DNA from 3 places in the Geobacter sp. FeAm09 genome. Region 2 is predicted to be linked to each of the others. Evidence: riboswitches for the same ligand, from Rfam matches in the RefSeq annotation. Region 2 holds a riboswitch; each other region holds the start of a gene.
The links. A riboswitch is a leader RNA that binds a small molecule or an ion and turns the genes downstream of it on or off. The one in region 2 is predicted to bind S-adenosylmethionine.
Positions count from the first base shown of each region.

Region 1: linked by a shared signal. The riboswitch ahead of FO488_RS13730 (PLP-dependent aspartate aminotransferase family protein) and the one ahead of FO488_RS16770 (homoserine O-acetyltransferase) in region 2 are both predicted to bind S-adenosylmethionine.
Region 3: linked by a shared signal. The riboswitch ahead of FO488_RS13590 (O-acetylhomoserine aminocarboxypropyltransferase/cysteine synthase family protein) and the one ahead of FO488_RS16770 (homoserine O-acetyltransferase) in region 2 are both predicted to bind S-adenosylmethionine.

Region 1 is NZ_CP042466.1:2,928,578-2,938,928, reverse strand. Features, by position in the region: partial or broken gene FO488_RS13760 (peptidylprolyl isomerase) at 1-823, shown strand, start outside; gene FO488_RS13755 (hypothetical protein) at 986-1,975, opposite strand; gene FO488_RS13750 (hypothetical protein) at 2,098-3,660, shown strand; gene mnmA (tRNA 2-thiouridine(34) synthase MnmA) at 3,734-4,807, opposite strand; gene thiF (sulfur carrier protein ThiS adenylyltransferase ThiF) at 4,807-5,613, opposite strand; gene FO488_RS13735 (PLP-dependent aspartate aminotransferase family protein) at 5,703-6,839, opposite strand; gene FO488_RS13730 (PLP-dependent aspartate aminotransferase family protein) at 6,850-7,986, opposite strand; SAM riboswitch class I at 8,052-8,158, opposite strand; gene FO488_RS13725 (chemotaxis protein CheX) at 8,310-8,816, opposite strand; gene FO488_RS13720 (cytochrome C) at 9,090-9,452, opposite strand; gene FO488_RS13715 (hypothetical protein) at 9,529-10,351, opposite strand, start outside.
Region 2 is NZ_CP042466.1:3,547,237-3,557,587, forward strand. Features, by position in the region: gene FO488_RS16745 (AAA family ATPase) at 1-1,061, shown strand, start outside; gene FO488_RS16750 (flagellar FlbD family protein) at 1,159-1,479, shown strand; gene FO488_RS16755 (flagellar motor protein) at 1,483-2,229, shown strand; gene FO488_RS16760 (OmpA family protein) at 2,236-3,021, shown strand; gene ttcA (tRNA 2-thiocytidine(32) synthetase TtcA) at 3,347-4,177, opposite strand; gene FO488_RS16770 (homoserine O-acetyltransferase) at 4,182-5,297, opposite strand; SAM riboswitch class I at 5,353-5,451, opposite strand; gene FO488_RS16775 (hypothetical protein) at 5,705-6,685, shown strand; gene FO488_RS16780 (DUF3147 family protein) at 6,778-7,107, opposite strand; gene cobI (precorrin-2 C(20)-methyltransferase) at 7,095-7,802, opposite strand; gene cbiE (precorrin-6y C5,15-methyltransferase (decarboxylating) subunit CbiE) at 7,802-9,025, opposite strand; gene FO488_RS16795 (DUF3124 domain-containing protein) at 9,117-9,614, opposite strand; gene def (peptide deformylase) at 9,659-10,186, opposite strand; gene FO488_RS16805 (shikimate kinase) at 10,208-10,351, opposite strand, start outside.
Region 3 is NZ_CP042466.1:2,897,904-2,908,254, forward strand. Features, by position in the region: gene FO488_RS13555 (isoprenyl transferase) at 1-202, opposite strand, end outside; gene frr (ribosome recycling factor) at 202-759, opposite strand; gene pyrH (UMP kinase) at 764-1,483, opposite strand; gene tsf (translation elongation factor Ts) at 1,597-2,247, opposite strand; gene rpsB (30S ribosomal protein S2) at 2,294-3,064, opposite strand; tRNA gene FO488_RS13580 (tRNA-Val) at 3,310-3,384, shown strand; gene FO488_RS13585 (hypothetical protein) at 3,485-3,784, shown strand; SAM riboswitch class I at 4,112-4,214, shown strand; gene FO488_RS13590 (O-acetylhomoserine aminocarboxypropyltransferase/cysteine synthase family protein) at 4,292-5,536, shown strand; gene thiS (sulfur carrier protein ThiS) at 5,580-5,792, shown strand; gene FO488_RS13600 (molybdopterin-synthase adenylyltransferase MoeB) at 5,796-6,605, shown strand; gene FO488_RS13605 (M67 family metallopeptidase) at 6,768-7,166, shown strand; gene FO488_RS13610 (4Fe-4S dicluster domain-containing protein) at 7,256-8,209, shown strand; gene FO488_RS13615 (sulfurtransferase TusA family protein) at 8,223-8,450, shown strand; gene FO488_RS13620 (sulfate ABC transporter substrate-binding protein) at 8,524-9,528, shown strand; gene cysT (sulfate ABC transporter permease subunit CysT) at 9,711-10,351, shown strand, end outside.

The DNA of each region.
Region 1 (10,351 bases), 620 kb from region 2:
GGAAGCGAAAACCACACCGCCTCCCGCCGCCGCCCAGCTTCAGGGGCCGGTCGCCCGGGTCAACGGCACGGAAATCCCGGTCGTCGAACTGAAACGGGCCCAGAAGGTCATACTGGCCAACCAGCCGGGCCGGCAGTTGTCCGCAGACGAGCAGAAGGAACTGAACCTGCGGGTGGCGGATCAGCTCGTTTCCGCCGAACTGCTCTACCAGTCGGCCAAGAAGCTGGAGATCAAGGATCTCGACCAGCAGGTGGACGCCAGGATCGCCCAGGGGAAGGCGCGCTTCGCCAGCGAGGCGGACTTTGCCAAGGCCATCCAGGAACTTGACATGACGGAGAAGGACCTTCGGGAGTATACCCGCAGGGATCTGATCATCGCCAATTTCGTCGCTTCGACCATTGTCCCCAAGGTGGCGGTCAGCGAAGAGGAAAGCAAGAAGTTTTACGATCAGAACATGGATAAATTCCGGCAGGAGGAGAAGGTGAGGGCCAGCCACATCCTGTGCGGCATCGATACCAAGGCGAGTGCCGAGGAAAAGAAAAAGGCCCGGGAAAAGGCGGAAAAATTGCGCAAGGAGTTGGCCGGCGGCGCCGACTTCGCCACCCTGGCCCGGGAGAACTCATCCTGCCCCAGCAGCAAGCAGGGGGGGACCTGGGCTTCTTCGGCAGGGGCCAGATGGTGCCGTCGTTCGAGCAGGCCGCGTTCGCCCTCAAGACGGGTGAGATAAGCGATGTGGTCGAAACCCAGTTCGGCTACCACATCATCAAACAGACGGAAAAGACCAAGGCCGAAACCGTACCGTTCAGCGCGGCCCGCCCCCGGATAGACGACTACCTGAAGAACCAGAAGGTCAACGCCGCGGTGGGCGATTTCCTGACGGAACTCCGCAAGACCGCCAAGGTTGAGATCCTGCTGAAGTAGCCGGGGGCTCATCCAGCGGCAGCGAAACAAGGCCGGCCTCGCGACAGCGGGGCCGGCCTTGTTTTCAGGGCGCCGCCTTCGAGGTGATCCGTGCGCTGCGCCCCGATGAGATGCCGGCAAATCTGACGGTGCCCCAATATTCCCCGGCCCGGTAGAGGGCCGCCTCGCCCGCCGGCAGATCGGCCCCGGTCGCGTTTCTCAGCGTGAAGTCAAAGGATGGGAGCGGCCCGGCGCCGAAGTATTCCGCTTCGGTGGCCATCCGGTATTCCGCCAGTCGGATGCGTTGTCCCGCGGCCGGCAGCACGCCGCCCCGTCCCGCGCCGGCGCCCGCCAGGGATGTGGGGGATACGCGGATCTGGTAGCCGGCGGAAAACGCGGGCACCTGGCCGTAGAGCGTGACCAGGGCGCTCCCCCCCGTAGTGCTGCGGATGTCGTAGCAGGGCGTCCAACCGGTCCTGCCAAGGGCAAAGCGGGCCGTGATCCGTCCGTTCCTCGGAGAAACGGTCACCCGGGCCACGCGCTCTCCCCCTGTCCCTCCCTTCCGTACGGCTGCGATCCGGGCGTCGATGCGCCGGATTTCCAACTCCGCCCTGCGCCGGGCCGTATAAACCGTTTCCAGTTGTGCGATGGCGAAGTCGGTCCCCTGGCGGATCGACTGCATCGGGTCCGGGTTCGATTTGGTCTTGCGGGGTGCCTTGCCGCTCTGGGACTTGGCTGCGGACTTGAAGATCTCTTCGCGCATCGCCAGGGCCCTCAGCCGGTCTTCCAGGCGGTTGCGCTGCTCGACCAGGGCATCCAATTCCTTTGCCCCACTGGTGTCCCGGCGTAGCGGCACCGTATCGACGCGCTGAATGCCGGTGCCGTTCTCGGGTCTGATCCGCAAGGTGCCTTCCAGCATGCCGGCCGGCAGGGGAATCTCGACGACCCCCTTGACGGCGGCGCCCGTCAGCTCCACGACCGCGCCGTCGGAGAAAAAGGTGACGCTTTTGCCGCCGGCGCCGGCGGAAGCGGCGGTTGTCAGCAGCAGGATGATGGCGGGGAGGATGACATGCATGCGGGTTCCTTTCAGCCCGGCCGGACCCGGTGGCCGCCCCGCGGGGCCAGCCAATCTGGTGGTTGCGCTCGGATGGCTATTAAGTATATAATTCTGCAAATCTTTGTGGAAGGTGGTCGGTCATGGCCTTTGATGCCGAAGTCTCGGTTAAAGACATAGTCAATTTTTACATAAAAATCAACGATGCATCCAAGGCCAAGAAGGATATCGCCAAACTTTCCGCCAAGGACAAGGCCACCGCTTTCGAGATCATTGCCGCCTCGCCCGGCAGCCACGAGTTTAAGATTGAGGTCGCCAAATATTTCGTCTACGACCTGGATGCACGGGTGCGGAGAAAGGCCGAGATCCTGCTGGAGGACCTGCTCCCCGGCTGGGTTTCCGATCCGGCCGAAAGCATCCTCAAGCTGCTCAAGACGATGGACACCAAGGGAGGGACCCATCGCAATGCGGCGATACGGTTCCTTTTCGGCATCATCGATTCCAGCAGCCTGCGGGACACCTTCATGACCCTGCTCAACAGCAGGAATCGGACCCACATGGCCGAGATCATCGCCATTCTGGAAGCCTACATCGATTCATCGCAAGACGAGCGCGAACAGGTCAAGATCTTCGACGCCTGCCTGGACATCGTCCTGTCCGACGATGCAGATTATAACATCAAACACCACGCCTCCAACCTGCTGAGCGTTTTTTTCAAGAAGGTGCAGTCCACCAACCTCGGCGAAGCCCTGCGGCAGAAGTACATCGAAAAGCAGGTCGAGAAGGCCGAGGGGATATACCGCTACCTGTGCAGCGGCGCTTCGGGCCTGAATATGACCTTTCTCGAGGACCTGCTGCGTCCCCTGAATGACGGTGGCAAGACGTTCCAGCTCAAGATGCTCGGCTATTTCAAGTTTGTGCTGGAAAAGGCCCGGAACCCCGAAGAAGCCGATACGGTCATGGACATCTACCCGGATTACTGGAACAACGATGAATTGCCCAAGGAGGAGAAACTCAAGAGGATTTGCCGCCGCATCATCGCCGCGGCCGAAGAGTTGTGGGGGGTGAGCGACGAGACCGAGGTCCGCGCGCTCATCATCAGGATCATGTATGGCGAGTATACCGACAAACGTGAACTGCTGGAGCAGATCAGGGCAAAGCTGGATACGGAGACCCTCAGCGAAGCCGCACGGGAGAAGATCTCCCTCATGCTCCACTGCTTCTTTCTCCCGGAAGAGAACGACGCGCTCAAGCTGCTGGCCGCCAACATCCTGATCTTCAAGCTGCAGGACGCCCGGAACCGGGCCGTGGCCCTCGATTATCTCACCAGTTACGCCGAAAACAAGAATCTTAACTACGCCGAAAAGGGGAGCATCGCCACGGTGATGGAGTCGCTGCTCAACGAGAAGCGCCTGGTGGACGACCTGCGGAACATGGCCCGCTACCTGCTCTTCCTTACCGGTCCCGAGAGGCTCGATACCGCGGAGGAGCAGAAGGCCGTCCTCAGCCACATCCGGAGCATGGTCGAGGGGAGGGGGCTTTCCAGCCGGCTTGCCGCGGAGCGGGTCCTGGAATCGCTGGAGGTTTTCTCAAAATCGGCGGCAGCCACGGAGAAGCTCAAGATGGCGGCCCAGTACCTGGAGTTCAAGATCCGCAAGCCCGATGAAAATCCCACCTGGGATCAGATCGGCGCACCCCAGGGGTGATGGCAAACCGTGACCACCGGCCGGGGGGATGGCTTTCCGGGCCGGCGGTTGGACCGTTTCTTTTTCACCGTGGTCAGGCGGTCACCGCCCCCACTATTTTTCCGCCCCCCAGCACCTCGTCGCCCCGGTAAAAGACCACGGACTGCCCCGGAGTGATCGCCCGCTGCGGTTCATGGAAGCGCACCTCGCACCCGCCTTCCGGCAGCACCCTGACCCGGCACCCCACCGGCTGATGGCGATAGCGGATCTTGCAGGCCGTTTCAAATTCCCCGCCATCCGGGGGGACGATCCACCCCACATCTCCCGCAAGCAGGCCGGCAGCGGCCAGATACTCCTCTTCCCCCACCACCACGACATTGCGCCCGGCGTCGATGGCCGTTACGTACAGGGGCCTGCTCCAGGCGATTCCCAGCCCCTTGCGCTGCCCCACGGTATAGCGGTGCGTCCCGCGGTGGCGGCCGATGACCTGTCCTCCCACATGAACGATGTCCCCCGGCGTTCCCGCCAGGCCGCCGCTTTCTTCCAGAAACGCCGCGTAATCGTCGCCGGGGATGAAACATACCTCCTGGCTGTCCCCCTTGTCGGCCACCGGCAGGGCAAACTCGCGGGCCAGGCGGCGCACCTCCTCCTTGCTCTCCATCTCGCCCAGCGGAAAGAGCACCCGTGCCAGCTGCTCCTGGGAGAGGGCGTAGAGGAAGTAGGACTGGTCCTTGCCGATGCAGCGCGCCTGGCGCAGGTGGCAGACGCCGGCGCCGTCGACGGTTTTCCTGACGTAGTGGCCGGTGGCCAGAAGGTCCGCCCCCGCCGCGCGCGCCTGTTCCAGCAACAGGCCGAACTTGACGAAGCGGTTGCAGCGCACGCAGGGATTGGGGGTGCGGCCGCACCGGTACTCGTCGATGAAATCCTGGATGATCAGGTGGCGGAAATCCGGTTCGAGGTCGATCACGTGGTGGGGGATCCCCAGGTGCCGGGCCACGGTGGCGGCATCGTGGGCGGCCGAACCGACGCCCGTGCCGGACGGTGCGAAGAGGCGCATGGTAATGCCGAACACTTCGAAGCCCTGGCGTTGCAGCAGGGCGGCGGTGACCGATGAATCCACGCCGCCGCTCATGGCCACGGCGACGGCCGGTTTCTTGTCACGGGCCATCAGATCCCCTCCTCGCCGAGAATGATGCGGAGCACCTGGTTGGCCTGGTGCCCGGCCGCGATGCCGACCCGCGGGGCCATCAGGCCGCACCCGGGCCGGGCCTCGGATGCGCCGTCCCCCACGAGGTAGAGCCGGGAGGCTGCCCGCCGGGTGGCGATGGCGTTGTTGGGACCATACCCCGCCACCCCCGAGGCGGCCACCACCGTGACGGAGGGCAGGCTGCCGAGGAGCGTCTCCACCAGCATGGCCTTCATGTCGGCCCGGTCGAAGGCCTCGACCACAACGGCGCACGGCGCGAAAATCGTCGGGATGGTGGCGGGGCCCAGCATGACCTGGTGCGGTTCCACCGTGACAGCGGGATTGATGCGGGCCAGGTTGTCGGCCAGGGCGGCCGTCTTGGGCTGGCCCACCTGGTCGATGAAGTACTGCTGCCGATTGAGGTTGGACGGCTCCACCACGTCGAAGTCGGCGATCACGATCCTGCCGACGCCGGTCCGGGCCAGGGCCACGGCCACCGCCGAACCGAGCCCGCCGACACCGGCGATGCCGACCACGGCCGCCTGCAGCCGGGCATGGACCCCCGGGGTATGGCGGGCCGCCATGAGCCGCTGCAACTCCTCCGCCGTCGGCCGCTCCCCCCGTTTGATCAGGTAGACCTCGTCGCCATCCCGGACCATCGTCTCGGGCGGAGCCGGAAAGCCGTTGCGGATCAGCACATCCGCCCCCGGCTTCCATTGTTCGGCCAGGGAGGCCAGAGAGGCCCCCGGGCAGATTTCGGCCGCTATCTCGTTTATCCGTATGCGCATGGGTAAACCGTTTTCGTCTGCGTTGGTGTCACCGGGCGTTCCGGCGTAGGGGATGTGTAACCCCAAACTGCCGGCGGGGCAAGAGTTTTCTAGCTCCCGATGACCTGGCCGAGGTCGTCGATCAGGTCGTCGGCATCCTCCAGCCCGACCGAGAGGCGTATCAGGGTGGCCTTGATCCCCTTCCTTTCCCGTTCCTCTTGAGGGACCGCCGCGTGGGACATCTTGGCCGGGTAGGAGATGATGCTTTCCACCCCTCCCAGGCTGACGGCAAAGGCGGAAAACTGCGTGTGCTCCAGCAGTCGCTTGGTGAGCTCGTAGGATTCGAGCTCGAAGGAGAGGACGGCGCCGGGGCCGTCGGCCTGGGCGGCATTGACGGCATGGCCGGGGTGGTCGGCGAGACCGGGATAATGCACCTTGAAGACGGTCTTCTGCGCCTGGAGCCAAGCCGCGATCTTTTCGGCGCTCCGCTGGCTCTGGTCCATCCTGACCTTGAGCGTCTTGAGCCCTCGCAGGGTCAGAAAGGAATCCTGGGGTCCCAGGATGGCGCCGAAGGCGTTCTGGATGAAGCGGATGCGATTGCCCAGCTCCCCATCGGCCACGACGGCGAAACCGCAGATGACGTCGCTGTGGCCGTTCAGGAACTTGGTGCCGCTGTGCAGGACGATATCGCATCCCAATTCCAGGGGGCGTTGCAGGTAGGGGGTCATGAAGGTGTTGTCCACCAGGGTGATGATGCCCCGCGGCCGGGCCAGCGCCGCGACCCTGCGCAGGTCGGTGACCTTGAGCAACGGGTTGGAAGGGCTCTCCAGGTAGATACCCCTGGTTTCCGGCCTGATGGCGGCCTCGATGGCCTCGAGGCTGGTGGCGTCCACGAAGGTGGAACTGATGCCGAGGCGCTGGAAGATGCTGGTCAGCACCCGGTAGGCGCCGCCGTAGACATCGTCGCACACCACCAGGTGGTCGCCGGGGGAGAAGATCAACAGGGTGGAGGAAATGGCCGCCATGCCGGAGGCAAAGGCAAAGGCCCGGCTCCCCTTTTCCAAGCCCGCGATGGCCACTTCCAGCGCCTCGCGGGTGGGGTTGTCGGAGCGGGCGTAGTCGTATTTCCCGAAGTGGTCCACCGACTGCTGGCGATAGGTGGAGGTCTGGTAGATGGGCACGCCCAGCGCGCCGGTCAGGGGATCGGCGGTCTGGCCGCCGTGGATGAGTTGGGTTGCAAACTTCATGGTCGTCTCCTTACGCCCCCAGGGCTTGGTTCAAATCCGCGATCAGGTCGTTGCTGTCCTCGATGCCGACCGACAGGCGCAGCAGGGTATCGTTGATGCCGAGCCGCGCCCGGAGTTCCTGCGGTATGTCGGCGTGGGTCTGCACCTCGGGAAAGGTGATCAGGCTTTCCACGCCGCCCAGGCTCTCCGCGAAGGAGATCAGGCGCGTTTTCAGGAGCACCTGTTCCACCAGCTCGTGGTTCGCGACCTCGAAAGCGATCATGGCGCCGAAGCCGCGGGAGTCTCGCTGCATCAGGGCATGGCCGGGATGTTCCGCCAGGCCCGGGTAGTGGACCTTGGCCACGGCCGGGTGATTTTTCAGCCAGCCGGCCAGTTTGGCGGCGTTTTCCTGCTGCCGGTCCAGGCGGACCCCCAGGGTCTTGATGCCGCGCATCACCAGCCAGGAGTCCTGGGGGGCCAGTATTGCGCCGGCAGCGTTCTGGTGGTAGTAGACCCGCTCGGCCAGTTCGGCGTCCCTGACCGTCGCCAGGCCGGCGATGGTGTCGTTGTGGCCGGCCAGGTATTTGGAAGCGCTGTAGACGGCGATATCGGCTCCCAGATCCAGGGGGCGCAGAAGGTACGGGGTGAGAAAGGTGTTGTCCACGATGAGCAGCAGATCGTGGTTGCGGCACAGGGTGGACAGGGCCGGGATATCGGCAAATTTCAGCAGGGGGTTGGTGAGCGCTTCGGCGAACACCGCCCTGGTGCGGGGGGTGAGCGCCGCCCGCACCGCCTCCACGTCGCTCGTATCCACATAGCTGAAGGTCAGCCCGAACTGGTTGAACACCTTGTCGAACAGGCGACAGGTGCCGCCGTACAGGTCCTCGGTGACGACCAGATGGTCCCCCGAGCGGAACAGCAACAGCAGGTTGGCGATGGCGGCCATGCCGGAGGCATAGGCAAAGGCGCGTGTTCCGTTGTCGAGGCGGGCCATGCCGTCTTCCAGGGACTGGCGGGTCGGATTGCCCGAGCGGGTGTAATCATAGCCGGTGCTCTGGCCGAGCCCCGGGTGCCTGAAGGTGGCGGTCTGGTAAACGGGCACCGAAACCGCGCCGGTCCTGGTATCCCATTCCAGGCCGATCTGGACCGCCTGCGTACTGATGTTCATCTGCTACCTCCCAAAATAAAAATCCCCTTCCGGGGTGCGGAAGAGGATTCCTCGAGGGCTTCTCTTCCTTATCTCCCGAAACCGTGTGGTTTCGCTGGAATTGGCACCTTACCCTTGCAGGTTGGTTGCCGCGACGTCGTCGGGCCAGTCCCTCGGTCGCTCTCGATAAGAAATGTATGCGGTTTTTGTGAGAATTGTTGTGGCTTGAGCCTACGGTATGCCACCAATCCTGTCAATAATTATTTTTGACGGAAGAGGTAAAGGGATAGCGAACCGGGGGGTTATTACCCTTGGCCCGGGGCCGTGCCCCGGCCCGCCTGTGCCTATTCCTTTTCGAGCACGATCGCCACCATGAACCACTCCTCGTCGGTCGCGAAGCGGAGGGTCAGGGTGTCGAGATTGTTGCCGGCGTTGACATAGTAGTCCTCGCCGCTGACCAGCGAAGGCGTCGACAGCTTGATGTCGGCCCCGCCCGGCGAGATATGCTGTTTGAAGGAACCGGCGATCATGTTGGAGATTTCGCCCAAGGCGTCGCGAACATCGTCGTTCAGTTCGGTGACCTCCATGCCGAGCATGCTTGAGGTGAAGGCCAGCGCCAGCTTCCGGGGGACATGCAGACTCACCAGGCCGTTATACACACCGGCAAAGCCCACCATTGCCGTGATGCAATCCTTGAAATGCGTCTCCGGGGCGACCTGGAGCGGCAGGTGCAGCAGGTCCTCCATGCCCACCATGGTGCAGAAAACCTCCTCCACATCACGGATGAGATGCCTGAGCAATTCGTCTTCGCTTATGTGAAGAGCGTCCAGCAGGTCCTGTTTCAGCGGCATTGCGCGCCCCTTTGTCCGTGGGATCGATCATGCATGGCGGAAGGTGCGCCGTTTCCCGGTTTTCCGGCACACAGCCCTGTCCGCCGCACGTGCGGGAAGTCGTTCATTCCGTTCGACGGCATGGGAATGAAACCCTACTCTGCATAATCGGAACGGAATTTTCAAGAATAAAATAAGGCGATTATACTACAAAAACAGCCCCGCACCGGGAGGGGCGGGGCTGTCGGAAGCAGGCGACGACAACGGGCCATGTGCCGGCATGGCCGGCTCCCCTTACCTGGCGTTCTCGTCGAGCAGGAAATTCAACAGTACGACAACATCCCTGATCTCCTGTTTGTTCATATTGGAATTGGGTTTGCGCAGCATCTTGATGCCATAGGCCTTGACCGCCTGCCGGTCGAAGGGCTGGCCCGTGATGGGGGCTCTTCCGGTCTGCACGGCAATGACGGTCCGTTCCATGGTATGGCACTTGACGCATTTCCGCGTCATGAGGTCGAACGATGCCTTGAAGTTGGCCGGGATGCTGTCGGGATCGAAATTCATTTTGTCCCCGCGTCCCTTTACCCTGATGCGTGCGTCGGCAACCGAGGCGATGACGAGTGTGAAGAGCGTGACCAGTATGATGAGTTTCCGCATGTGAGACTCCTTCAGACGAGATTATGGCGGCTGGTATGGCCAAACGGGGTAAGGCCACCCGGTCATGGCGTATCCATCAGAAACTGAACGTCACCCCGAGGGTTCCGATCTTATTGGTGAAATCCTGGGCGCTCGAACTCGGGGACGATTTGTACGCAGAGGCGATCTCATGTTTGTACTCCAGGGCGACCTTGACGTTCTCCAGGGGGGCGTATCCCAGGGTCGGGATAAAGCGCCGCACCAGGCCGCGCCCGTCATCCTGATATTCGAACCGCATGGCGCCGATGAGATTCTGGAGAAAGGTGTACTCCCCCTCGACTGCGGCAACATAGGATTTTACCTCGGTCGGGGTCGTGGCCAGCCAGGCGTTGTCGTCCTTGCCCAGGACGCCGGCCACCCTGAGCCTGAAGAGCTTGTAGAGGATATCCAGGTCCAGGCCGCTGCGGTAGTAGGTGTTCTGGATGGGTGATACGCCTGCCGTGGTGTTCGGGGTGCCGTTCTTGCCGTAGTAGCCGTAGGCGCCGACGGTGACCGTCAGGAAGTCGAGGATGCTCTCCTCCTTGGCCAGGTCCACCTCCGGTTCGTTCGCCAGGTAATCCGCCCCGCCGAACTTGTAGGAGATGTGGCCGTAGCCCTCTTTGGCGTTCTGCTGCTTGCGGTTCACCACCCCGCCGGCGATGAAGAAGCGGTTTGCCAGGACGGCATTGGCCTCCAGGGCGTCCTGGGGTTGCTGGACCGTGAACTCCGAAACGCCGACCGTGTAGGCGTAGGGGGCAAAGGAGTTGGTCGTGGAGAGCTTGTTGTTGGACTTCCAGAGCCCGAGCTTCGGCTGCATGCGCCCCACCCTGAGGTTGATGGGGGTGTCGAGGGCATGGCGCCAGATGAAGAAGAGCTCGTTG
Region 2 (10,351 bases):
GCCAGCATTGCGGAAAAACCACCATCAGCCTGTCGCTCATGCATCTGGCCCGCAAGAAGTATGAGCGGGTCGGCTTCATCAAGCCGATCGGCCCCAAATGCGTGGAGTACAACGGCCTGACCATGGATATGGATGCCGCCATGATGGCCAGCGTTTACGGCCTGGACGAGGACGCGCACCTCATGTCCCCCATGACCCTGACGCCCGGCTCGACCAGGAAATACCTGGACGGCAAGATCACCCCGGAAATGCCCCGCAGGCTCATCACCGACGCGATCCGCGAACTGGAGCGGAAATACGACTTCCTCATCATCGAGGGGGCCGGCCACGGCGGGGTCGGATCGGTGGTCGGGGCGAACAATGCCCAGGTGGCGAACATGGCGGGGGCGCCGGTGCTCATGGTCACCAACGGCGGCATCGGCAACGTGATCGACGCCGTGGAGTTGAACCTGGCGCTCTATGAGCGGGAAAAGGCCGACGTCCGGGTCGTCATGGTCAACAAGCTGCTGCCGGAAAAACGCGAACGGTCCCTGGCCTATCTGAAAAAGGCCTTTGACGGCAGCAGTCTGCTGGTGACGAGCGCCTTCGATTACAGCCCGATCCTGGCCCATCCGACCCTGCAGCATGTGGCCGAGATGCTCGGCCTGCCGCTCAGGGGGAATCCGGACGAGAAAAGCCGCCTCTGCCATACCATCCAGTTGGGGGCGGCATCGTCGCAGCGGGTCATCGACCATCTGGAGGACTCCACGCTGCTCATCGTGACCAGTTCGCGGGACGAGTTGATCGTCACCGCCTCTTCGCTGCACCATATACCGGATTTCAAAAAGCGCCTGACCGGCCTGGTCATCAGCGGCCATGCCCCCATGTCGCTCATCACCCAGCAGATCCTCGACGACAGCAAGGTTCCCTATATCCGCGTCGAGGAGACCTCTTCGGAGGTCTTCTACCGCCTCAGGGAGCATGTCTCGAAGATCGGGCCGGATGATCGGGAAAAAATCGAACTGATCAACTCCACTTCGGAACGCTACATCGACTTTGCGGCTATCGATGCCCTCTTGTAAGCGCTGATCGTGTGACGCTTGTAATTCAGGCAAAAACTTCTTGACCTGACACTGTTTTTGATATTTATAGACAAACATTCATATTTCCGGTGGTATTATGATTCCATTGACCCGTCTGGACAAGCAGGTGATGTATGTCAATCCCGACCACATCGTCAGTATCGAGGAAACCCCCGATACGGTCATAACACTCTTCAATGGCTACCACTTCATCGTCAAGGAACCCGCCGCCGACATCATCACCAAGGTGGTGGCGTTCCGCGCCAGGATCATCCGGCGTGCCGGGGGTCCCGCCGGCAAGAAGTACCTCGCCAGGGCGAAAAAGAATCTTTTCCGCAGCGCCACGTTGAACAGAGACAGTTCCATCACCAATCGCGACGAGCACGAGCGCGTTCCATTTCACAGCCAGGAATTCTAGGATATGGATATAGCAACACTTATAGGTTTGTTAATGGGATTCGGTGCCGTCTTCGGCGGCGCTGCTTTGGAAGGGTTGCACATGAGCGCCCTGATCCAGCCGACCGCAGCCCTGATCGTTCTTGGCGGCACCTTTGGCGCCACGTTCGTGAGCTTCCCGCTGCCCGCCATCATCAAGGCCTTCAAGGATGTCAAAAACGCCTTCCTCCCCCCCAAGGTGGACCATGAGGCGGTCGTCAAGGACATCATCAACTATGCCACCAAGGCGCGGCGCAACGGTCTCATCTCGCTGGAGCAGGAGGCCCAGTCGGCCAAGGACCCCTTCATAAAGAAAGGGATCTCGCTGGTGGTCGACGGCATCGACCCGCAAAAACTGCGGGAAACCCTGGAAGCCGACATCATGTCCTACGAAGACCACACCAAACATAGTGCGGAGTTCTTCGAAGCGGCCGGCGGTTACTCCCCGACCATCGGTATCATCGGCGCCGTCCTCGGCCTGATTCACGTCATGAGCAACCTTTCCGACACCTCCAAACTGGGGGCCGGCATCGCCGTGGCCTTTGTCGCCACGATCTACGGCCTGATGGTGGCCAACATCGTCTGCATCCCCATGGGCACCAAGCTCAAGATCCGCATGAAGGAAGAGGTGTTGCGGCGGGTCATGATCCTGGAAGGGCTGATCGCCATCCAGAACGGTGAAAACCCGCACTTCATCGAACAGAAGCTCAAAGCCTTTGTAGGCGCCCACTAACCTGTCATGGCACTAAAGCGAGAACCCGAAAAACATCCGAACCACGAGCGCTGGCTCGTCTCCTACGGTGACTTCATCACCCTCCTGTTCGCGGTGTTCGTTACCCTGTACGCCATGTCCCAGACCGACAAGAAGAAGGTCGAAGAGGTCATGCAGTCGCTGCAGCAGTCCTTCGGCATGGTCACCGCCGGGGCGCCCGCCCCCAAGATCAACGTCATCCAGTCCAAGCCGATCAGCGTCATACCGACCATCAAGCCGGAGATGTCCATTGCCCCCTCCGGGAGAGCGCGGAGCGGCCAGGCCCGCACCCGTGCCGAGGAGAAGGATTTCCGCCAGATCAAGTCTTCCATCGAGGCCTACCTGGTCAAACAGGGCGCCCAAAGCAAGGTCAACCTCACCATTACCCGGCGGGGCCTGATCGTCAGCCTCAAGGAGGCCGGTTTTTTCGATTCCGGCCAGGCCCAAATCAAGCAGAGCGCCTATGAACTGCTCAACACCATCGCCGAGGTCATGACCCAGTACAACAATCCCCTGCGGATTGAGGGGCATACGGACAACATTCCCATCAGCACCGCCCAGTTCCCGTCCAACTGGGAGCTGTCCGCCTCCCGCGCCACCAATGTCCTCAAGTACCTCCTCAAATACTACGATGCGGAGCCCGAAAAGATCTCCGCCACCGGATACGGGGAATTCCGCCCGGTCACGGACAACTCCACGCCGGAAAACCGCGCCAAGAACCGCCGCGTGGATATGGTCCTGCTTTCCGGGGATGGCGAGCGCGGCGAGCCCTAAGAGGTTGTTAAAAGCAGCCATCTCGCCGCCATCCTCTGGGCCTTCTCCGGGTGCGATGATCTGACTATTTTTGAACAACCTGAGTTTCGCCATTCACACCGGCCGGCAATTCCTTATCACGCCATCATGCCTTGGAACGCCCTCAGGCGATCCTGCTCCCCCCAAAATCACCGCATTTTCGGCATGCGACATTTTCTGTCACATACCAGTGCTATCGTTTCCACAAATGAAGCGGAGGTGTCTTATGGAACCGATGGTATTGTTGGGATTGATCGTGGTGGCGTATGGGGGATATGTGGCGTGGCTTGACCTGCGGAAGGAAGTTTCAGCCCTGGTGCCCATCCGTGCCGTCAAGCGGGAGGGACGCGCACGGGTCCGGGATGGCTGCCTGCAATCGCCGGTCAAGAAGGTGGCGGGGGTGTACGTTTGAAATTGCCTTCAACAGGCTGTTCTTGACGTGGGGGATATCCTTTTCCAACTCCTTCAGAAGGCGTTTCATCCGCTTGCGCTGCAGGTCGGCGGTGCCGCAGACCGGGCAGCAGCAACAGACCACCGGCAGGGCGGCTTCCCGGGAAAAGCGGATGATATCCTCCTCGGGCAGATACACCAGCGGCCTGATCACCACGGTCTCGCCGTTGTCCGCCAGCATGGAGGCTGCCATGGACTTGAGCGAGCCGACAAAGAACTGGTTCAGCAACAGCGTCTCGACGAAATCGTCCTGATGGTGCCCCAGGGCCAGCTTGTTGCAGCCCAATTCCTGGGCTGCCGTATAGAGGGCGCCACGCTTGAAGCGCGCACAGATGGAACAGTAGGATGAGCCGGGCCGGCGCTTTTCCTGAATAAGGGCGTAATGCCCGGTGGGCACCATGCGGTAGGTGAAACCGTTCTCCCGCAGGAACCGCTCGATGACGTCCGTGCGGTAGCCGGGATACCCGGAATCGATGTTCACCGCCACAATCTCGAATGAAACGGGCGCGCGCCGCCGCAATTCCTCCAGCAGCAGCAACAGGGTATAGGAATCCTTCCCTCCCGACACCGCCACGGCGACCCGGTCCCCCTCCTCGATCAGGCCAAAATCGGCAACGGCCCGGCCGACCCCATGCCGCAGCTTCCTGAGAAGTCCTCTGTTTTTGAATTCGTCAAGCGCCAACGTCATAGCGTCAAAGACCCCCGTCTCGTTCCACGCGGGCGAAGAACTCCCGCACCAGGGGGGCAAAGGTTTCGTGCTCCAGCAGGAAAGCGTCGTGACCGTATGCGGAGGTGATCAGGTGGTAGTCCACCGGCTTCCCCAGCCCGCGCAGGCACGCCACCATCTCTTCGGTCTGGTAGGGGGGATAGAGCCAGTCGGAGGTGAAAGCGAAGAACTGCACCGGCGCCGCGACCTGGGCAAAGGCCTCGGCCAGCGATTCGCACCCCAGGGCCACGTCATAGAGGTCCAGCGCCTTGGCCAGGTACAGGAAGGAATTGGCGTCGAAGCGGTCCACGAAGTTGTAGCCGTTGTAATTCAGGTAGCGCTCCACCTCGAACTGGCCGAAAAAATCGAACTGGCCGTCCTTGGCCGAGAAGCGCCGGCCGAACTTGGCGTTCATGGATTCGTCCGACAGGAACGTGATGTGGCCGATGCCCCGGGCCAGGGCCAAACCGTCCTTCGGGTTGTGCTTGTACTCCCCCTTGCGCCAGGTGGGGTCGTTGAAGATGGCCCACCGGGCCACGGCGTTGAGGGAGATGGCCTGGGGGGACGGGCGCGGCGTCGTCGCCAGCATGATGGCCGAGGCGACGTTTGCGGGATACTGGGTGACCCACTCCAGGGCCTGCATCCCCCCCATGCTCCCCCCCATGACGCAGAAGAGCTTTTCGATGCCCAGGGCATCGATCAGCAGTTTCTGGGCGCGCACCATGTCGCGCACGGTGACGACCGGAAAGGTGAGGTTGTAGCGTTTGCCGGTTTTGGGGTTAATGGATGTGGGACCGGTGGAACCGTGGCACGAACCGATCACATTGGAGCAGATCACGAAATAACGGTCGGTGTCCAGCAGGCGGCCCGGCCCGACGATGGCGTCCCACCAGCCCGGCTTGGCATCCTCTTCGCGGCGCTTGCCCGCCAAGTGGGCGTCGCCGGTCCAGGCGTGCCCCACCAGGATGGCGTTGGAACGGGATTCGTTGAGACGGCCGTAGGTTTCGTACACGAGGGTGATCGGGGCAAGGATGCGCCCGCTGTCCAGCCTGATGCCGGATTCGAAGGCTCTGGATTGTTCCGTGACGATGCCGACGGACATGAAAACCCCTTCACACGGTATGAGAAGGGGCTGAAACACTGCGTTTACAGCGCACCTCTCATCTTTGCCTTTCGGCAGGAATTAGCACCTGACGCCTCATTGGCCGGTTGCTGTGGCTTCACAGGGCCTTTCCCTCCACCACTCTCGATAAGCAGGTCTATCTAATCAGAATAATGGAAGGGCATGAACATTGTCAATCAAATATGCGGCCCCAGAACGGCACGGTACGGGGATGGGAGAGGGATGCGCACAGAGGAGGCGTTCCCCTTGTCCGGGAGGTGCCGGCAAGACGGAAAAACCTCTCACCGAACGCCCTCCGCGGCGTCAAATTAGCTGGAAAAGGGGCGGGGCATCTGGTATAAAACGTGCTGAAATCATGAAAGATCAAGCACGTCTGAGGAGGTTGTATGAAACGCCTGTTCCTGTTGCCGTTTCTGGCGGTGATGTTCGGCTGCGCCCAGAACCATTTCAATGTGCCCGCGGAACATTTCGCCGCCAAGGTGAAGGTCCTCGGCGTGGCGCCCATCATCGTCGATGTGAACTCCGACATCAGGCACCCCGAGAAAGAGCAACTCGTTGCCCTGCTCGGCGACATGAACCGCAAGTATGAGCAGCAACTCGTACGCAAGCTGAAAGCGACCGGCAACTTCTACACCGTGGCGCTTCTGGACGGCGATCCGCAACGCATCTTCGCCAACCTCCTCTTCCGCAGCGAAAAACGGGACGACGCCACCATACGGTATAACAAATACTTCTGGAAAACCGACGAACTGCGGGACTATCTCAAAAAGAACAACCTGGATGCGGTCATGCTGCTGGTGGTCAGCGGCCTCACCCAGAACGAGAAGGTGTATTCCACGACGCTGCTGTCGTCCCAGACCAGCGACTTTAACTTCCTGATCCTGACCGCGCAGATCCTGGACGGCGACGGCACCATCCTCTGGGAATACCCGAACTTCCGCGGACGGCTCCTGTCGTACTCGCCCCTGATAAACCTCCAGTACCCCGATTTCAGCGAGGCGGAAGCCAATTTTTCCAGCAAGGCGGACCTGAAGTTCAAGACCCTCGACGGCATCAGGCGCACCCTGGACCAGCGGCAAAAGGATCTGTTGCTGCGGGAAACCCAGGAATCGGAGGTCTACGGCAAGCAGTTCGGGGATATCATCTCGCTGCTGAAATACGACTCGGACGACGACAAGAAGGGTACGATGCCGGCCAGCAAGCCGGTGCCCCGCCCCGCGGAACAGCCCAAGCCGGCCGAACAGCCCGCCACACCCGCAGCGGCAAGCCAGCCTGCCGCCGTTGCTCCTGCTGCACCCGTTGCTCCTGCGGCACCGGCCGCGCCGGCCACCGACGAGATCGTCCCCGCCAAGGGGAGCACGTTGTAACGGTTTAACCGGAACTTTCCCGTCCAGTGGGCCGTGCCCGAAACATCAACGCCTTTCCGGCAGTATTCGGAAAGGCGTTATTATTCTCATTCTCAGCGCAGCAGCCATTGGTGCAGGAACGCCCCTCCCAGCCAGAGGACGCCCCCCACTCCCAGTGCCGCCGGCAGCCCCATCCCTTTCCGCAGGCACAGGTATGCCGCCCCAAAAAAGACGCCGGTGGGCACGAGGCCCCACAACACCCCCTTGAGATAGCCGGTGATGAGAGCTCCGTCCCCCGGCCGGTCCGTGGCCAGCCAGGCCAGGACGATCAGGCTGATGAGCGGCATGGTGGCGATCAGCCCTCCCAGCGGCGGGACGCGCCTGCCCAGCAGCACGCAGGCTATGATGATGAGGTTGGCGACGGCAAGCTTCAGCAGGAACATCTGATGATGAGCAGCGACAGGTAATCGGGGGCATGGGCGGCAATCTCGGCAAAATCGGTCAGGACCTTCTGGCGGTCGCTCCCGACCCGCTCTACGAAGACCGTCCCCTGTTCGCGGCCCGTCTGGCGGATGAGTTCCAGAATATCCCCGAAGACCGGCTTCACCTTGAGCAGCACGACCGTTTCGAACCGCGCCAACGCCTCGGCGATCTTGTCCACGCCGGCGGTGGCGGGGATCACCGCCATTTTCTCATCGGCCTCCACCAGGGGTATGCCGGCCGCGGCCGCAGAAGCGTTGACACTGGATATGCCGGGGACGATCTCCAGGGGGACATGGGGGCAGGTCTCCCGCAGGATACGCTGGAGATAGATAAAGGTGGAATAGAACAGGGGGTCGCCGATGGTCACGAAGGCCACATCCTTGCCGGCTTCGGCCCGGACGGCGATCAGGGCGGCCGCCTCCTGCCAGGCGGGCAGCAAGCGGGCCTTGTCCGAGGTCATGGGGAACTGGTGCACAATGACCTCCTGGCGGCTTTCATCCAGAAACCCACGGATCGTCGCCAGGGCGACGCTGGCCTCGGAGGGGTTGGACACCGGCGCCAGGATCACGTCCGCCTGGCGCAGGACGCGCTCGGCCTTGCGGGTCAGCAGTTCGGGGTCGCCGGGGCCGACACCGACGGCAAAGATCGTTGCCATTATTCGCTCCCCTTGCGGGCGGTGATCACGTAGACCGGGTTCTGGGCCTCGAACATCTTGTACTCGGTCAGGTTGCGGGTCTTGGCGATATTGACGCAGGCCGCCTCGGTCGTAAAGCCGTGGTCCTCCAGGAATTCCACCGACTTGGTCAGGGTATCCAGGGTCACGGCGTTCAGCACCACCAGACCTTCCGGCTTGAGACGGCTGTCCACCGTAACGATGATCTCCTCCAGGTGCCCTCCCGACCCGCCGATGAAGACCCGGTCAGGGTCCGGCAGTTCATCCAGAACCTCCGGCGCCTCCCCTTCCACCAGCTTGACGTTGCGGGTCGTGAACTTTTTCAGGTTTTCCCGGATAAAGGCCAGGCACTGGGCGTTCTGCTCCACGGCAAAGATGCGGCCATTGGGCATCAGGTTGGACGCCTCGATGGAAACGGAGCCGCTGCCGGCCCCCACGTCCCACAGCACCAGGTCGTCCTGCAACTGGAGCTTGGCCAGGGTGACGGCCCGCACCTCCTGTTTGGTGATCAGTTTCTTCGAGGTCTGGAACTCCTCATCGTCGATGCCGATCAGGGGGTAGTGGATCAGATTCGGGGCGTAGGTCCGGATCAGGATCAGGATATTGAGGCCGGAAGGCTGCAACGGCAACTCCAGCAGGCCGCGCACCGAGGTCTTGGTGAACTTCTCGCCCGGCAGTCCCAGATCCTCGCACAGCCACGCCTCGTACCCCTCGGCGCCCCGCTCGATAAGCTCGGCGGCGATGGCGGCCGGGGTATTGACCCTGTCGGTCAGCACGCACGCCTTTTCAGCGGCCACGATCTTGTCCACCGCCGGTTGCAGGCCGCGGCCGTGCACCGACACGAAGATGGAGTCGTCCCACGGTTCCTTGATGCGGGCAAAGGCGTACTGCATGCTGGTGACATTGGGGAAGATCTCGATGCGCTCCTTGGCCAGGTTGCGCAGCAGGAAACGGGAAACGCCGAAGAAGGTGGGATCGCCCGAGGCCAGTATGGCCACACGCTTTTCGGTCTTTTTCAGAAAATCCAGGATATCGGAGAGGTCGCCGAAGGGCATCTTTTCGCCGGCAAAATCGGGAAAGCAGTCCAGGTGCCGCTCGTGGCCGATCATCACCTCGGATTTGGCGACAATCTCCAGCGCCTTGGAGCCGAAACCCTCCCAGCCCGTGATGCCCGCCCCCACCAGATAGATCTTCTGCTGTGTCATTGCCTGCGTCCCCCGCATGGGATTCAAACCTGCCTGTGGGCAGGGACTATAGCATCCCGGCCGGCAAAAATCATCTCTTTACTACCCGCCGTCAGCGCGTGTTCTCCTTAATCACCTGCCCCGGGCTGACAAAGGAGATCCCCTGGCCGGATTTGGCGCCGATCATGACGCATTCCACGATGGGCGCGTTGATGACCTTGGGGGCGTCCCAGCGGACGACGAAACTGGCCCCGAACCCACCGGCCGTATCCTGCTCCCCCAGGTAGATGTACGTCGATCCCAGCGGCGGCAGCGTCAGCGGCGCGGCAAGGTGCGAGCGGAGCAGTTTGCCGCCGGTGTCGTAGTAGTCTATGGCGGTGACCCGCACCTGGTTGTGCAGATCCACATTCCGGATGCTCAGCATGGTCGCCAGGCTGAAAGGCAGCGCTTTCGGCCCGCTGAAGACATTGGAGTAGACCGGCACGTACATGGTCTGCCCCCTGGAAAGCCGGTATTCGCCCGCGTTGGGGGCGGCCGAAGCCGGGATGTGGCTGAAGATGGCCAGGACAAGGGCCATCCCTGCCAACACGATGCGTGGGTGCTGTTTCATGTCATGCTCCTCAAGGGGGTCTGGAAGTCCATGGCCGATCCGCGTCAGGCGGAGACGAGCCGCAGGTACTCCCGTTCGCTGACCAGGTCGCGATTGTTTGCGACCCGGTCGAGGAAGACCAGGCCGCTTATGTGATCGTATTCATGCTGGAAGACGCGGGCGATAAAGCCGGACAGCTCCTCTTCGCACACCTCGCCCCTGCGGGACCGGTAGCGTACGCCGATGCGCAGGCTGCGCGGCACGAGGCCGCGGATGCCGGGCACGCTGAGGCACCCTTCCCACCCCGCTTCGGTCTCATCCGATTGCCAGATGATTTCCGGGTCGAGCATGGCGGTGGGCGCCATTGCCGGGGCCTGGGGGTAGCGGGGATTGGGGCGGGAGGCCACGATGAAGAGGCGCAACGGCTCGTAGACCTGGGGAGCGGCGATGCCGACACCATTGGCCTCGGTCATGGTCGCCAGCATATCCTCGATCAGCGCCTGGAGGAGCGGATCGGCCGGATCGCCGACACGGGCGGTTTCCTGGCGGAGGACCGGCTGGCCCAGTTGGGCGATCTGGCGAAGAATCGGCATGACACTATCCCCTTTCCCCTCTTAGCCCGGCACGTGCAGCGTACCGAGGATCGTGGTGCAAACCATGTCGTGCCCAAGCCCGTGGCAGTCAATCACCACATCGGCGCACGCCAGGTAGAGCCTGCGGCGCTCTTCGAAGAGTTCGGCAAAGCTCTGGTCCGGGTG
Region 3 (10,351 bases), 650 kb from region 2:
ACCAGTTTTCCGAGGAAAAGGCGAACAGGGTCAGATACCTGATCCCCAGAAGGGACGCCTGCTCCACCACCATTTTGATGGTCTCGGCCCCGCGCTGGTGGCCTACGATGCGCTTGAGCATGCGCTGCTGGGCCCACCGCCCGTTGCCGTCCATGATGACGGCAAGGTGCGTGGGCAGTTTGCCCGGTTCGAGCGGCTCCATCAGACTTCCATGACCTCTTTTTCCTTATGGGCCACCGCTTCGTCGATCTTGGTCTCGAAGCTCTTGGTAATATCCTGTACATCCTTTTCATACTTCTTCAGTTCATCTTCCGTGACCGCCTTGTCCTTCTCCAGCTTCTTCAGCTTGTCCATGGCGTCGCGGCGGATGTTGCGCAGGGCGATCTTGTCCTCTTCGGCCTTTTTCTTGAGATCCCTGACGATTTCCTTGCGGCGTTCCTCGGTCAGCGGCGGCAGGTTGAGACGGATGATCTTGCCGTCGTTGGAGGGGGTCAGGCCGATATTGGCGTTGAGGATCGCCTTTTCGATGGGGCCGATCATCTTGGCCTCCCAGGGGGCGATGGTGATGGTGCGCGGCTCCGGCACCGCCAGGGTCGCCACCTGGCTGATGGAGGAGGGGTTGCCGTAATAGTCAACCTTGACCACATCCAGAATGCCGGTGCTGGCGCGACCGGTCCTGATCTTCTGGAATTCCCCCTTGAGAACGCTGACGGTCTTTTCCATATGGGACTTCATGTCGTCGATCACGGCCTTTGGCATATGTCTATTCTCCTTGTACGATGGTTCCGATTTCTTCACCGCAGATGACCTTCGTGATGTTGCCCTCGGTGGTCAGATCGAATACGATAATCGGCAGGTTGTTGTCCATGCAGAGTGAGGTGGCGGTGGCGTCCATAACCTGCAGCCCCATCTTGAGCACTTCAAGATAGGTCAGTTTCGGCAGCTTGACCGCCGTGGCGTCCTTCTTCGGATCGGCCGAGTAGACGCCGTCCACCTTGGTCCCCTTGAGGATCACCTGGGCGTTGATTTCCATGGCCCGCAGGCTGGCTGCGGTATCCGTGGTAAAGTACGGGTTGCCGGTGCCGGCGCCGAAGATCACCACCCGCCCCTTCTCAAGATGCCGTATGGCCCGCCGCCGGATATACGGCTCGGCCACCTCCTGCATGGCGATGGCCGACTGGACCCGGGTGGAAACTCCCACCTTCTCCAGGGCGTCCTGCATGGCCAGGGAGTTGATCACGGTGGCCAGCATGCCCATGTAGTCGGCGCTGGCACGGTCCATCCCCTTGGATGAGGCGGCCAGGCCGCGGAATATGTTGCCGCCGCCGATCACGAGCGCCAGTTGGACCCCCGAGTCCACAACCTCTTTGATCTCCCGGGCGATGGTGCTGATGGTCAGCGGATCGATGCCGTATCCCTGGTCGCCGGCGAGCGATTCGCCGGACAGCTTCAAGAGCACTCTGGAAAATGACGGCCTGTTCATATGGTCTGCTCCCGTCCTGAATGTGATGTATGTAGAAGTCGTCAGATGTGCGATGATGACAAGGCGGCGAGCATAAAAAAAAGCCGGCCATGACGGCCGGCTTCGGCGTCTGACTACATGCCGGCCGCTGCTGCCACTTCGGCAGCAAAGTCCGATTCCTTCTTTTCCAGTCCTTCGCCGAGGACGTACTTGGTAAAGCGGCGAATGGACATATTCTCGCCGATCTTGGCGATGGTTTCGTTGAGATACTGTTCGATGGTCTTGTCCGGGTCCTTGACGTACGCCTGCTCCAGCAGGCAGACATCGGCGTAGAACTTGTTGACCTGACCCTCGATGATCTTCTCGATGATATTTTCCGGCTTGCCGGTTTCGCGGGCCTTGGCGCGGTAGATTTCCTTCTCCCGTTCCAGAACGTCGGCAGGCACTTCCTCGCGGCGCACGCAGGTAGGCGAGGCGGCAGCGATATGCATGGCAATGTCCTTCACGAAGATCTGGAAGTTTTCATTCTTGGCAACGAAGTCGGTTTCGCAGTTGATCTCGACCATGACGCCGATCTTGCCGCCGGCGTGGATATAACAGCCCACGGCACCTTCAGTGGCGGCTCTGCCGGCCTTCTTCGCGGCAGCGGCCAGCCCCTTCTTGCGCAGGTAATCCACGGCCTTCTCGAAATCACCGGTACTTTCCTCAAGGGCCTTCTTGCAGTCGAGCATGCCGGCCCCGGTCGATTTTCTCAATTCGTTGATCTGTGCAGCAGTAACAGCCATCATATCCTCCTTCCCCGTTCCAGGGGATCAATGTGTGGATCAGTCCTTATTCGGCGGTCTCGCCGGCGACGTCTTCAACCGCTTCGGCGGCGAATTCCTCGCCCCCTTCGCTGTCGGCCTGGAGAGCGGCGCTACGGGCCTGGGCCCCTTCGATGGAAGCGTCGGCGATCTTGGAGCTCAGCAGGCGGATGGCGCGGATGGCGTCGTCGTTGCCGGGGATGACGTGGTCGATGGGATCGGGATCGCAGTTGGTATCGACGATGGCCACAACGGGGATGCCCAGTTTGTTGGCTTCCTGAACGGCGATTTCTTCGTTCTTGGGGTCGATGACGAACATCAGGCCGGGAAGCTTGCTCATCCCCTTGATGCCGCCCAGGATCTTCTGGAGCTTTTCACGCTCCTTGTCGAACTGGAGGGATTCCTTCTTGGTGTAGGCGTCGATGGTGCCGTCCTCGAACATGGCGTCGAGGCGCTTGAGGCGGTCGATGCTCTGCTTGACGGTGGCGAAGTTTGTCAGCATGCCGCCCAGCCAGCGCTGATTGACGTAAAACATGCCGCAACGCGTCGCCTCTTCGGCTACCGAATCCTGGGCCTGCTTCTTGGTGCCGACGAACAACACGGTGTTGCCGTTTTCGACCGATTCTTTTACGAAGTTGTAAGCGGATTTGAAATAACGGACGGTCTTCTGCAGGTCGATGATGTAGATTCCGTTACGTGCCCCGAAGATGTAGGGTTTCATCTTGGGGTTCCAGCGTTTGGTCTGGTGGCCGAAATGGACGCCGGCTTCCAGCAGTTCCTTCATGCTGATGCTTGACATACTCTTCTCCTTTGGTTTTTCCTCCGCCCCGTTGAATCCCCGCAAGCCACAAGGGACACCGCCGGTTATTATCCGAGGCGTGTGAATTGTAATCGAAATTTTATAGCACAATCGCCCAGAGGATGACAAGTAAAATTAACTATCTGGAACCGCACCCTTACCCACGCCCCTTCCCCGGAGTTACGCAATTTTTCATTCTGGGGCTTGACAGAAACCGCGCGCTCTGCTATTCAATGGGAACAATCGGGCGCTTAGCTCAGCGGGAGAGCACTGCCTTCACACGGCAGGGGTCACTGGTTCAATCCCAGTAGCGCCCACCAACAAAAACCATAAAATGGCTGGCCAACTGGCCGGCCATTTTTCGTTCCAGCGCCCACAGGGCGCCACCGCTCCGCTATCGAAACCCCCGGGGACCTCGCAATGAAAAAGCTCATTTGGTTATTGCTGACCTGCCTTACCATTGCAACGGGGTGCAGCAAGCCCGAGTCCCAGATATACGGCACCTGGAAAGCCGAGGGCTTCGATTTTGTCGCCGAATTCGTGAATGACCACACCGGGATCTCCACGAACAACATGGGAAAGACCCCTTTCACCTGGATGGTTCTGGACGATGGCCGAATCAAGATCATCGACCCCTTCAAAAAAGAGATTTATCTGAAATTCCACGGGGACGCCCTGAAAATCGACGGCAGCAACCTCACCCTGATCAAAATCAAATAACCCGCACAACATACCCGCCACACGACCAAAGGCCGAAGGAATCCATTCCCCGGCCTTTGGTCGTGTCGGCATCCGGCAAAACCCAGCCCCCTCCCCCCTCCAAAAGCTTGGTACGACTCCGCCACCGGACAATTTATCACTAAAATGAGTTACAATTTTATATAATAATATAAGATAATTACATTCTATAGTTCTTGAAAATCGTCCAGGTGTCACATTCATTCGAATAAAATACATCACCAATATGATAAAATTATCTCAAATATTTATTGACAGAATATGTGTAGTTTAGTAAAGATTGATTCAAGACAATTTAACAGTACCCAGACCTTATTGAGAGTGGTGGAGGGAAAGGCCCGACGAAACCACAGCAACCGGCCCGCACGGGGCGTCAGGTGCTAATTCCTGCCGATACGGGCGAAGATGAGGTGGGGATTACGAAGCCCATCCTTCGTGATACCCATCCCATCTCCCCCCGGATGGGATTTTTTTATGGAGACACACCGCATGGATACACCACTACGCTTTGATTCGCTCCTCGTGCACGGCGGCCTGGAACCGGGACCGGCGGGCGCCACCTCGGTCCCCATCGTGCAATCCAGTTCCTTTGCCTACGAGAGCGCCGACGCCCTGGAAGATGTCTTTCGCGGCCGTGCGGCCGGCCAGGTCTATACCCGCCTGGGCAACCCGACCACCGAGGCCCTCGAGCGGCGCCTGGCGCTGCTGGAAGGGGGCGGCGCAGCCCTGGCGACCGCCTCCGGCATGGCGGCCATCACCACCACGGTCATGACCATCGCCCGGGCCGGCGACGAGATCCTGGCCTCCTCATCCCTGTTCGGTGGCACTTTTTCCCTGTTTCGGGATACCCTCGCCAACTTCGGCATCACGGCCCGCTTCGTCGATCCCCTGGATCAGGAATCGGTCCAGGCCGCCATCAACGACCGGACCCGGCTTCTCTTCGTCGAAACCGTGGGCAACCCCAAACTGGATGTGCCCGACATCCCCGGACTGGCCGCGATCGCACATCAGGCGGGACTGCCGCTGGTCGTGGACGCCACCGTGACCACCCCCTATCTTGCCGACGGCGCCAAACTGGGGGCCGATATCGTGATCCATTCCACCAGCAAGTACATCAACGGCAGCGGCACCTCCATCGGTGGCGTCATCATCGACCGCGGGGTCTTCAACTGGAATTCGACCCGCTTTCCCCATTTTGAACTTTTTCATAAAAAGTACCGTCAATTCGCCTTCACCGCCCGCGCCCGCAAGCTGGTGCACAAGGATGTGGGGGCCTGCGCCGCGCCGTTCAACTCCTTCCTCCTGACCGAGGGCGTCCAGACCCTGGCCCTCAGGATGGAGCGGCACTGCAGCAACGCCCTGGCCCTGGCGCGCTTCCTCTCGACCCACCCCAAGGTGGCGTGGGTCAACTACCCCGGCCTGGAGAACACCCCCGGCCACGAGGTCGCCACGCGCCTGTACGGCGGACGTTACGGCGGGCTTTTGACCTTCGGCACCGGCACCAAGGAAACGGCCTTCCGCGTCATCAACGCCCTGCGCATGGCCAAAAACCTGGCCAACATCGGCGACGCCAAGACCCTGGTGATCCACCCCGCCAGCACCATCTGCGCCGACTATCCCCTGGCGGACAAGGCGCTCATGGGGGTGAGCGAGGACCTGGTCCGGGTGTCGGTCGGCATCGAAGACAGCGCGGACATCATCGGGGATTTCAACCAGGCCCTGGACGCCATCTAGACATCGAGACATCTATTAAAATTGAGATACACTGGAGAGTAACATGACCATCACTATTAACGGAAAAGAAACCGCCCTCGCCGAAAACCCGGCCCGCACCGTCGAATCGCTGCTGGAGGAACTGGACGTGGCGCAACGCCAGTACGTCACCGTGGAACTGAACGGCGAAATCCTGGAACGGGACGCCTTCGTGAAGACACCGGTACAGGGCGGCGACGCGCTGGAATTCATCTATTTCATGGGCGGAGGGCGCTAAACCATGCTGACCGACGAGCAGATCGAACGCTACTCCCGCCACATCATGCTGAAAGAGGTGGGGGGCAAGGGGCAGCAGCGGCTCTTCGACGGCCGCGTGCTGATCATCGGCGCCGGCGGCCTGGGGGCGCCCATCGCCCTCTATCTGGCGGCGGCGGGAATAGGAACCATCGGTATCGCCGATGCGGACGACGTGGACCTGTCCAATCTGCAGCGCCAGGTGATCCATTTCACCCCCGATGTGGGCAAGCCCAAGGTGGAATCGGCCCGGGAAAAGATGCAGGCCATCAACCCCGCCCTGCAGGTCAGGGCCTACAAGGAATGGATCAGTGCCGCCAACATTGCGGACATCATCCGCGACTACGACTTTGTCATCGACGGCACCGACAACTTCGCCGCCAAGTTCCTGATCAACGACGCCTGCGTCCTTGCCGGCATCCCCTACTCCCATGGCGGCATCCTGCAGTTCGACGGCCAGACCATGACGGTGCGGCCGGGGGAATCGGCCTGCTACCGCTGCATCTTCCCCGAGCCGCCCCCCAAGGACGCCATCCCCACCTGCTCCCAGGCCGGGGTGATCGGCGTGCTGCCGGGGGTCCTGGGCACCATCCAGGCCACCGAGGCGATCAAGTACCTGCTGGGCAAGGGGGAGCTGCTGACCAACCGCCTCCTCACCTACAACGCCCTGCGCATGAAGTTCCGGGAGATTCCGCTGAAGCGCAACCCGGCCTGCCCGCTCTGCGGCGAGCATCCGGCCATTACCGAGGTGCAGGACGAATTGGACGCGTTGACGGTGTGCGATTTAAAAAATTAGATAGTGCAAGAACTCGTTCTCTCACTCGCTCGCTGCGTTCGCTCGAGCTCACAGAGACACAGAGAAACAATTTGTGATTCTATCATTTGAATTCCTCCGTGCCTCTGTGTGCTCTGTGAGAGACCGTTTTTGATCGTTTTTCTTAACTTACGAGGTTTGAACATGCTGAAAATCCCCGTTTCCATCCATGACGACCTGATCGCCCATGCCCGGGAGGGATTCCCGCTGGAAGTATGCGGGATTCTCGGCGGGGCGGACGATACCGTCTCCGCCATCTACCGCATGACCAACACCGACGCCAGCAACGAGCATTTCATGATGGAACCGCGGGAGCAGTTCAGCGTGGTGAAGGATCTGCGGGCCAAGGGGCTTGCCATGCTGGCCATCTACCACTCCCACCCCGAGACGCCGGCCCGTCCGTCCCGGGAGGACATCAGGCTGGCCCTCACCCCGCAGGTATCCCACGTCATCGTCTCCCTGGCGAATCCCGGGGAACCTGTGGTAAAATCCTACAAGATCAACGACGGAAACGTAGAGCCCGAGCCGCTTGAAACCATTTAACACCAAATCGATAAAAAATGAAAAAATATTCTTGACAATGTCTATGTATTTAATATAGGTTTAAACCATACTTTTCAGGAGAGCAACCAATGTCCAAGGCACAACAACCCACAAAGATTGATTTGAGCAATCTCAAGTCAGGCGGCTTCATCAAGGAACGGGGCAAGGACCTGTTCACCGTGCGCCTGCGGGTTCCCGGCGGCAGGATGTCGGTTCCCCGCCTGAAAAAGATTGCGGAAGTGGCAGAGAAATACGGCGGCGAATTTGTCCATCTTTCCGTGCGGCAATCCATCGAGCTGATCAACATCAACTTCAGGGATTTCGACGTAGTGGTGGAGGAGTTGGGCGAGGCGGCCCAGAAGGTAGCCTCCTGCGGGGCACGGGTACGCGTCCCGGTTGCCTGCGGCGGGTGCGAGTACAACCCCAACGGCCTGGTGGACACCCAGAAATCGGCCCTGGAGGTGGATGAAAAGCTGTTCGGCACCGCCACCGGCCATCACAAGTTCAAGGTGGCCTTTGCCGGCTGTCCCTTCGACTGCCCCAAGTCGGCCACCAACGATGTGGGGTTCCAGGGTGCGATCTATCCCCAACTGGACAAGGACGCCTGCATCAGTTGCGGTCTGTGTGCCAAGAACTGTGTCCCCAAGGCGATCACCATGGGCGAGGACAACAAGCCGGTTTTCGACGCCGAACGCTGCATCTGGTGCGGCGACTGCGTCAAGGTCTGCCCCACCAGCGCCTGGAGCGAGAAACGCCGCGGTTATACGGTGCGCATCGGCGGCAAGTGGGGACGCAACCCCCTGGTCGGCACGCTGTTCGCCACCTTCCTCCCCGAGGAACGGGTCGTGGATTTCATCTCGACCGTATTGGCGTGGTACAAGGAAAAAGCCGAGGCCCTGGGCCGCATCAGGCTGGGGGACGTGATCATCAAGGAAGGCCCCCAGGCCCTGCTCGACCATCTGCGGCAACAGTTCCCGGAAAATACGGTTACAGCGACCATACCGCCCCAGGTCATCGAGACCCAGGTGGGAATACGATCATGAAAGGAGCATGCTCATGCAGGTGATCGATCTGCGGGGCGTGGGTTGTCCCACGAACTTCGTCAAGGCCAAGCTGGCCCTGGAGGACATTGCGGCCGGAGAAACGGCCCAGATCCTCCTGGATGACGGGGAACCGGTCAAGAACGTCCCGCGCAGCCTCAAGGCCGAAGGGCACAAGCTTCTGGGACTGCGGCAGACGGATGAAGGCCACTATGTCCTGGAACTGGAAAAGGTTGAAGATTAACGCAGCATCAGCGTATTGTTTTAGGCTTTATATCTACAAATTCTATAGACAAAACACAGGAGGTAACGCCGTCATGCACCCACGAAAGCTCGTCACCATCGTCTCCGTACTGTCGTTAACCCTTGCCGCCGCCCTGCCCGCCTTCTCCGCGCCGGGCGTCACCCTGCAGAACGTTTCCTACGACCCGACCCGCGAACTGTATCAGGATTTCAACAGCGCCTTTGCCAAATACTGGCAGAAAAAGAGCGGCCAGAGCGTCACCGTCAAACAGTCCCACGGCGGTTCCGGCAAACAGGCCCGTTCGGTCATCGACGGCCTCGACGCCGATGTGGTCACCCTGGCTCTGGCCTACGACATCGACGCCATCCAGGAGAAAGGGCTGGTCAAGCCCGGCTGGCAGAAGCGCCTGCCCCACAACAGCTCCCCCTACACCTCGACCATCGTCTTTCTGGTGCGCAAGGGCAATCCCAAGCATATCAAGGATTGGGGCGACCTCATCAAGCCCGGCATCTCGGTCATAACCCCCAACCCCAAGACCTCCGGCGGCGCCCGCTGGAATTACCTGGCAGCCTGGGGCTACGCCCTGCATCAGAAGGGGGGCAACGAGGCCAAGGCGAGGGAATTCATCACCAAACTCTTCAAAAACGTGCCGGTGCTTGACTCCGGCGCCCGCGGCGCCACCAACACCTTTGTGCAGCGCGGCATGGGCGATGTGCTCCTGGCGTGGGAAAACGAGGCCTTCCTGGCCATCAACGAGCTTGGCCCGGACAAGTTCGATGTCGTAACCCCGCCCGAGAGCATCCTGGCCGAACCGCCGGTGGCCGTGGTGGACAAGGTCGTGGATAAGCGCGGAACCCGCAAGGTGGCCGAGGAATACCTGAAATATCTCTACAGCGCCGAAGGGCAGCGGATCGCGGCCAAACATTACTACCGCCCCATCGACAAGAAGGTGCCCACCAAACTGGCCAAGCTCAAACTCTACACCATCGACCAGGCATTCGGCGGCTGGCAGAAGGCCCAGAAAACCCATTTCGCCGACGGCGGGGTGTTCGACCAGATCTACGGCGCCAAAAAATAAGGAAGACACCTGTACCGCACCGTCGGGGGCAGGCCCTCCCTGCCCCCGACACGACAAACCCATATACGTTTCAGCATGATCCCGAGCGAGAGGAAGCGCATGAAACCGACATCCCCCACACCTAGTGATGGGAACCGTCACCGCTCTTCCTCCCGGCTCGGCAGCATCCAGGGGCCTCAATCATGAAACTTTTCAAGCGCCATAACAACGTCCTGCCCGGCTTCGGGCCGACCATGGGCTACACGCTCCTCTACCTGAGCCTGATCGTGCTGATCCCGCTTTCCGCCCTGATCTTCAAGACCGCGGGGCTGGGCTGGCACGACTTCGTGGCGGTGGTGACGGCGCCGCGGGTGCTGGCCTCCTACAAGGTCACCTTTGGCGCCGCCCTGGCGGCAGCCGGCATCAACGCCCTGTTCGGCGTCCTGGTGGCCTGGGTGCTGGTGCGCTACCCCTTTCCCGGCAAGCGGTTGGTGGACGCCCTGGTGGACCTCCCCTTTGCCCTGCCCACGGCGGTGGCCGGCATCACCCTGGCAACCGTCTACTCGGCCAACGGCTGGGCCGGGCGCTACCTGGAGCCCCACGGCATCAAGGTGGCCTTTACCCCCTTGGGGATCATCGTGGCCATGACCTTCATCGGCCTCCCCTTCGTGGTGCGCACGGTCCAGCCGGTCATCGAGGAATTGGACAGCGAGATCGAGGAGGCGGCCGCCTGCCTGGGGGCCAACCGTCTGCAGACCTTCCGCCGGGTGCTTTTCCCGCTCCTGCTCCCGTCGGTTTTGACCGGTTTTGCCCTGGCCTTTGCCCGGGCCGTGGGCGAGTACGG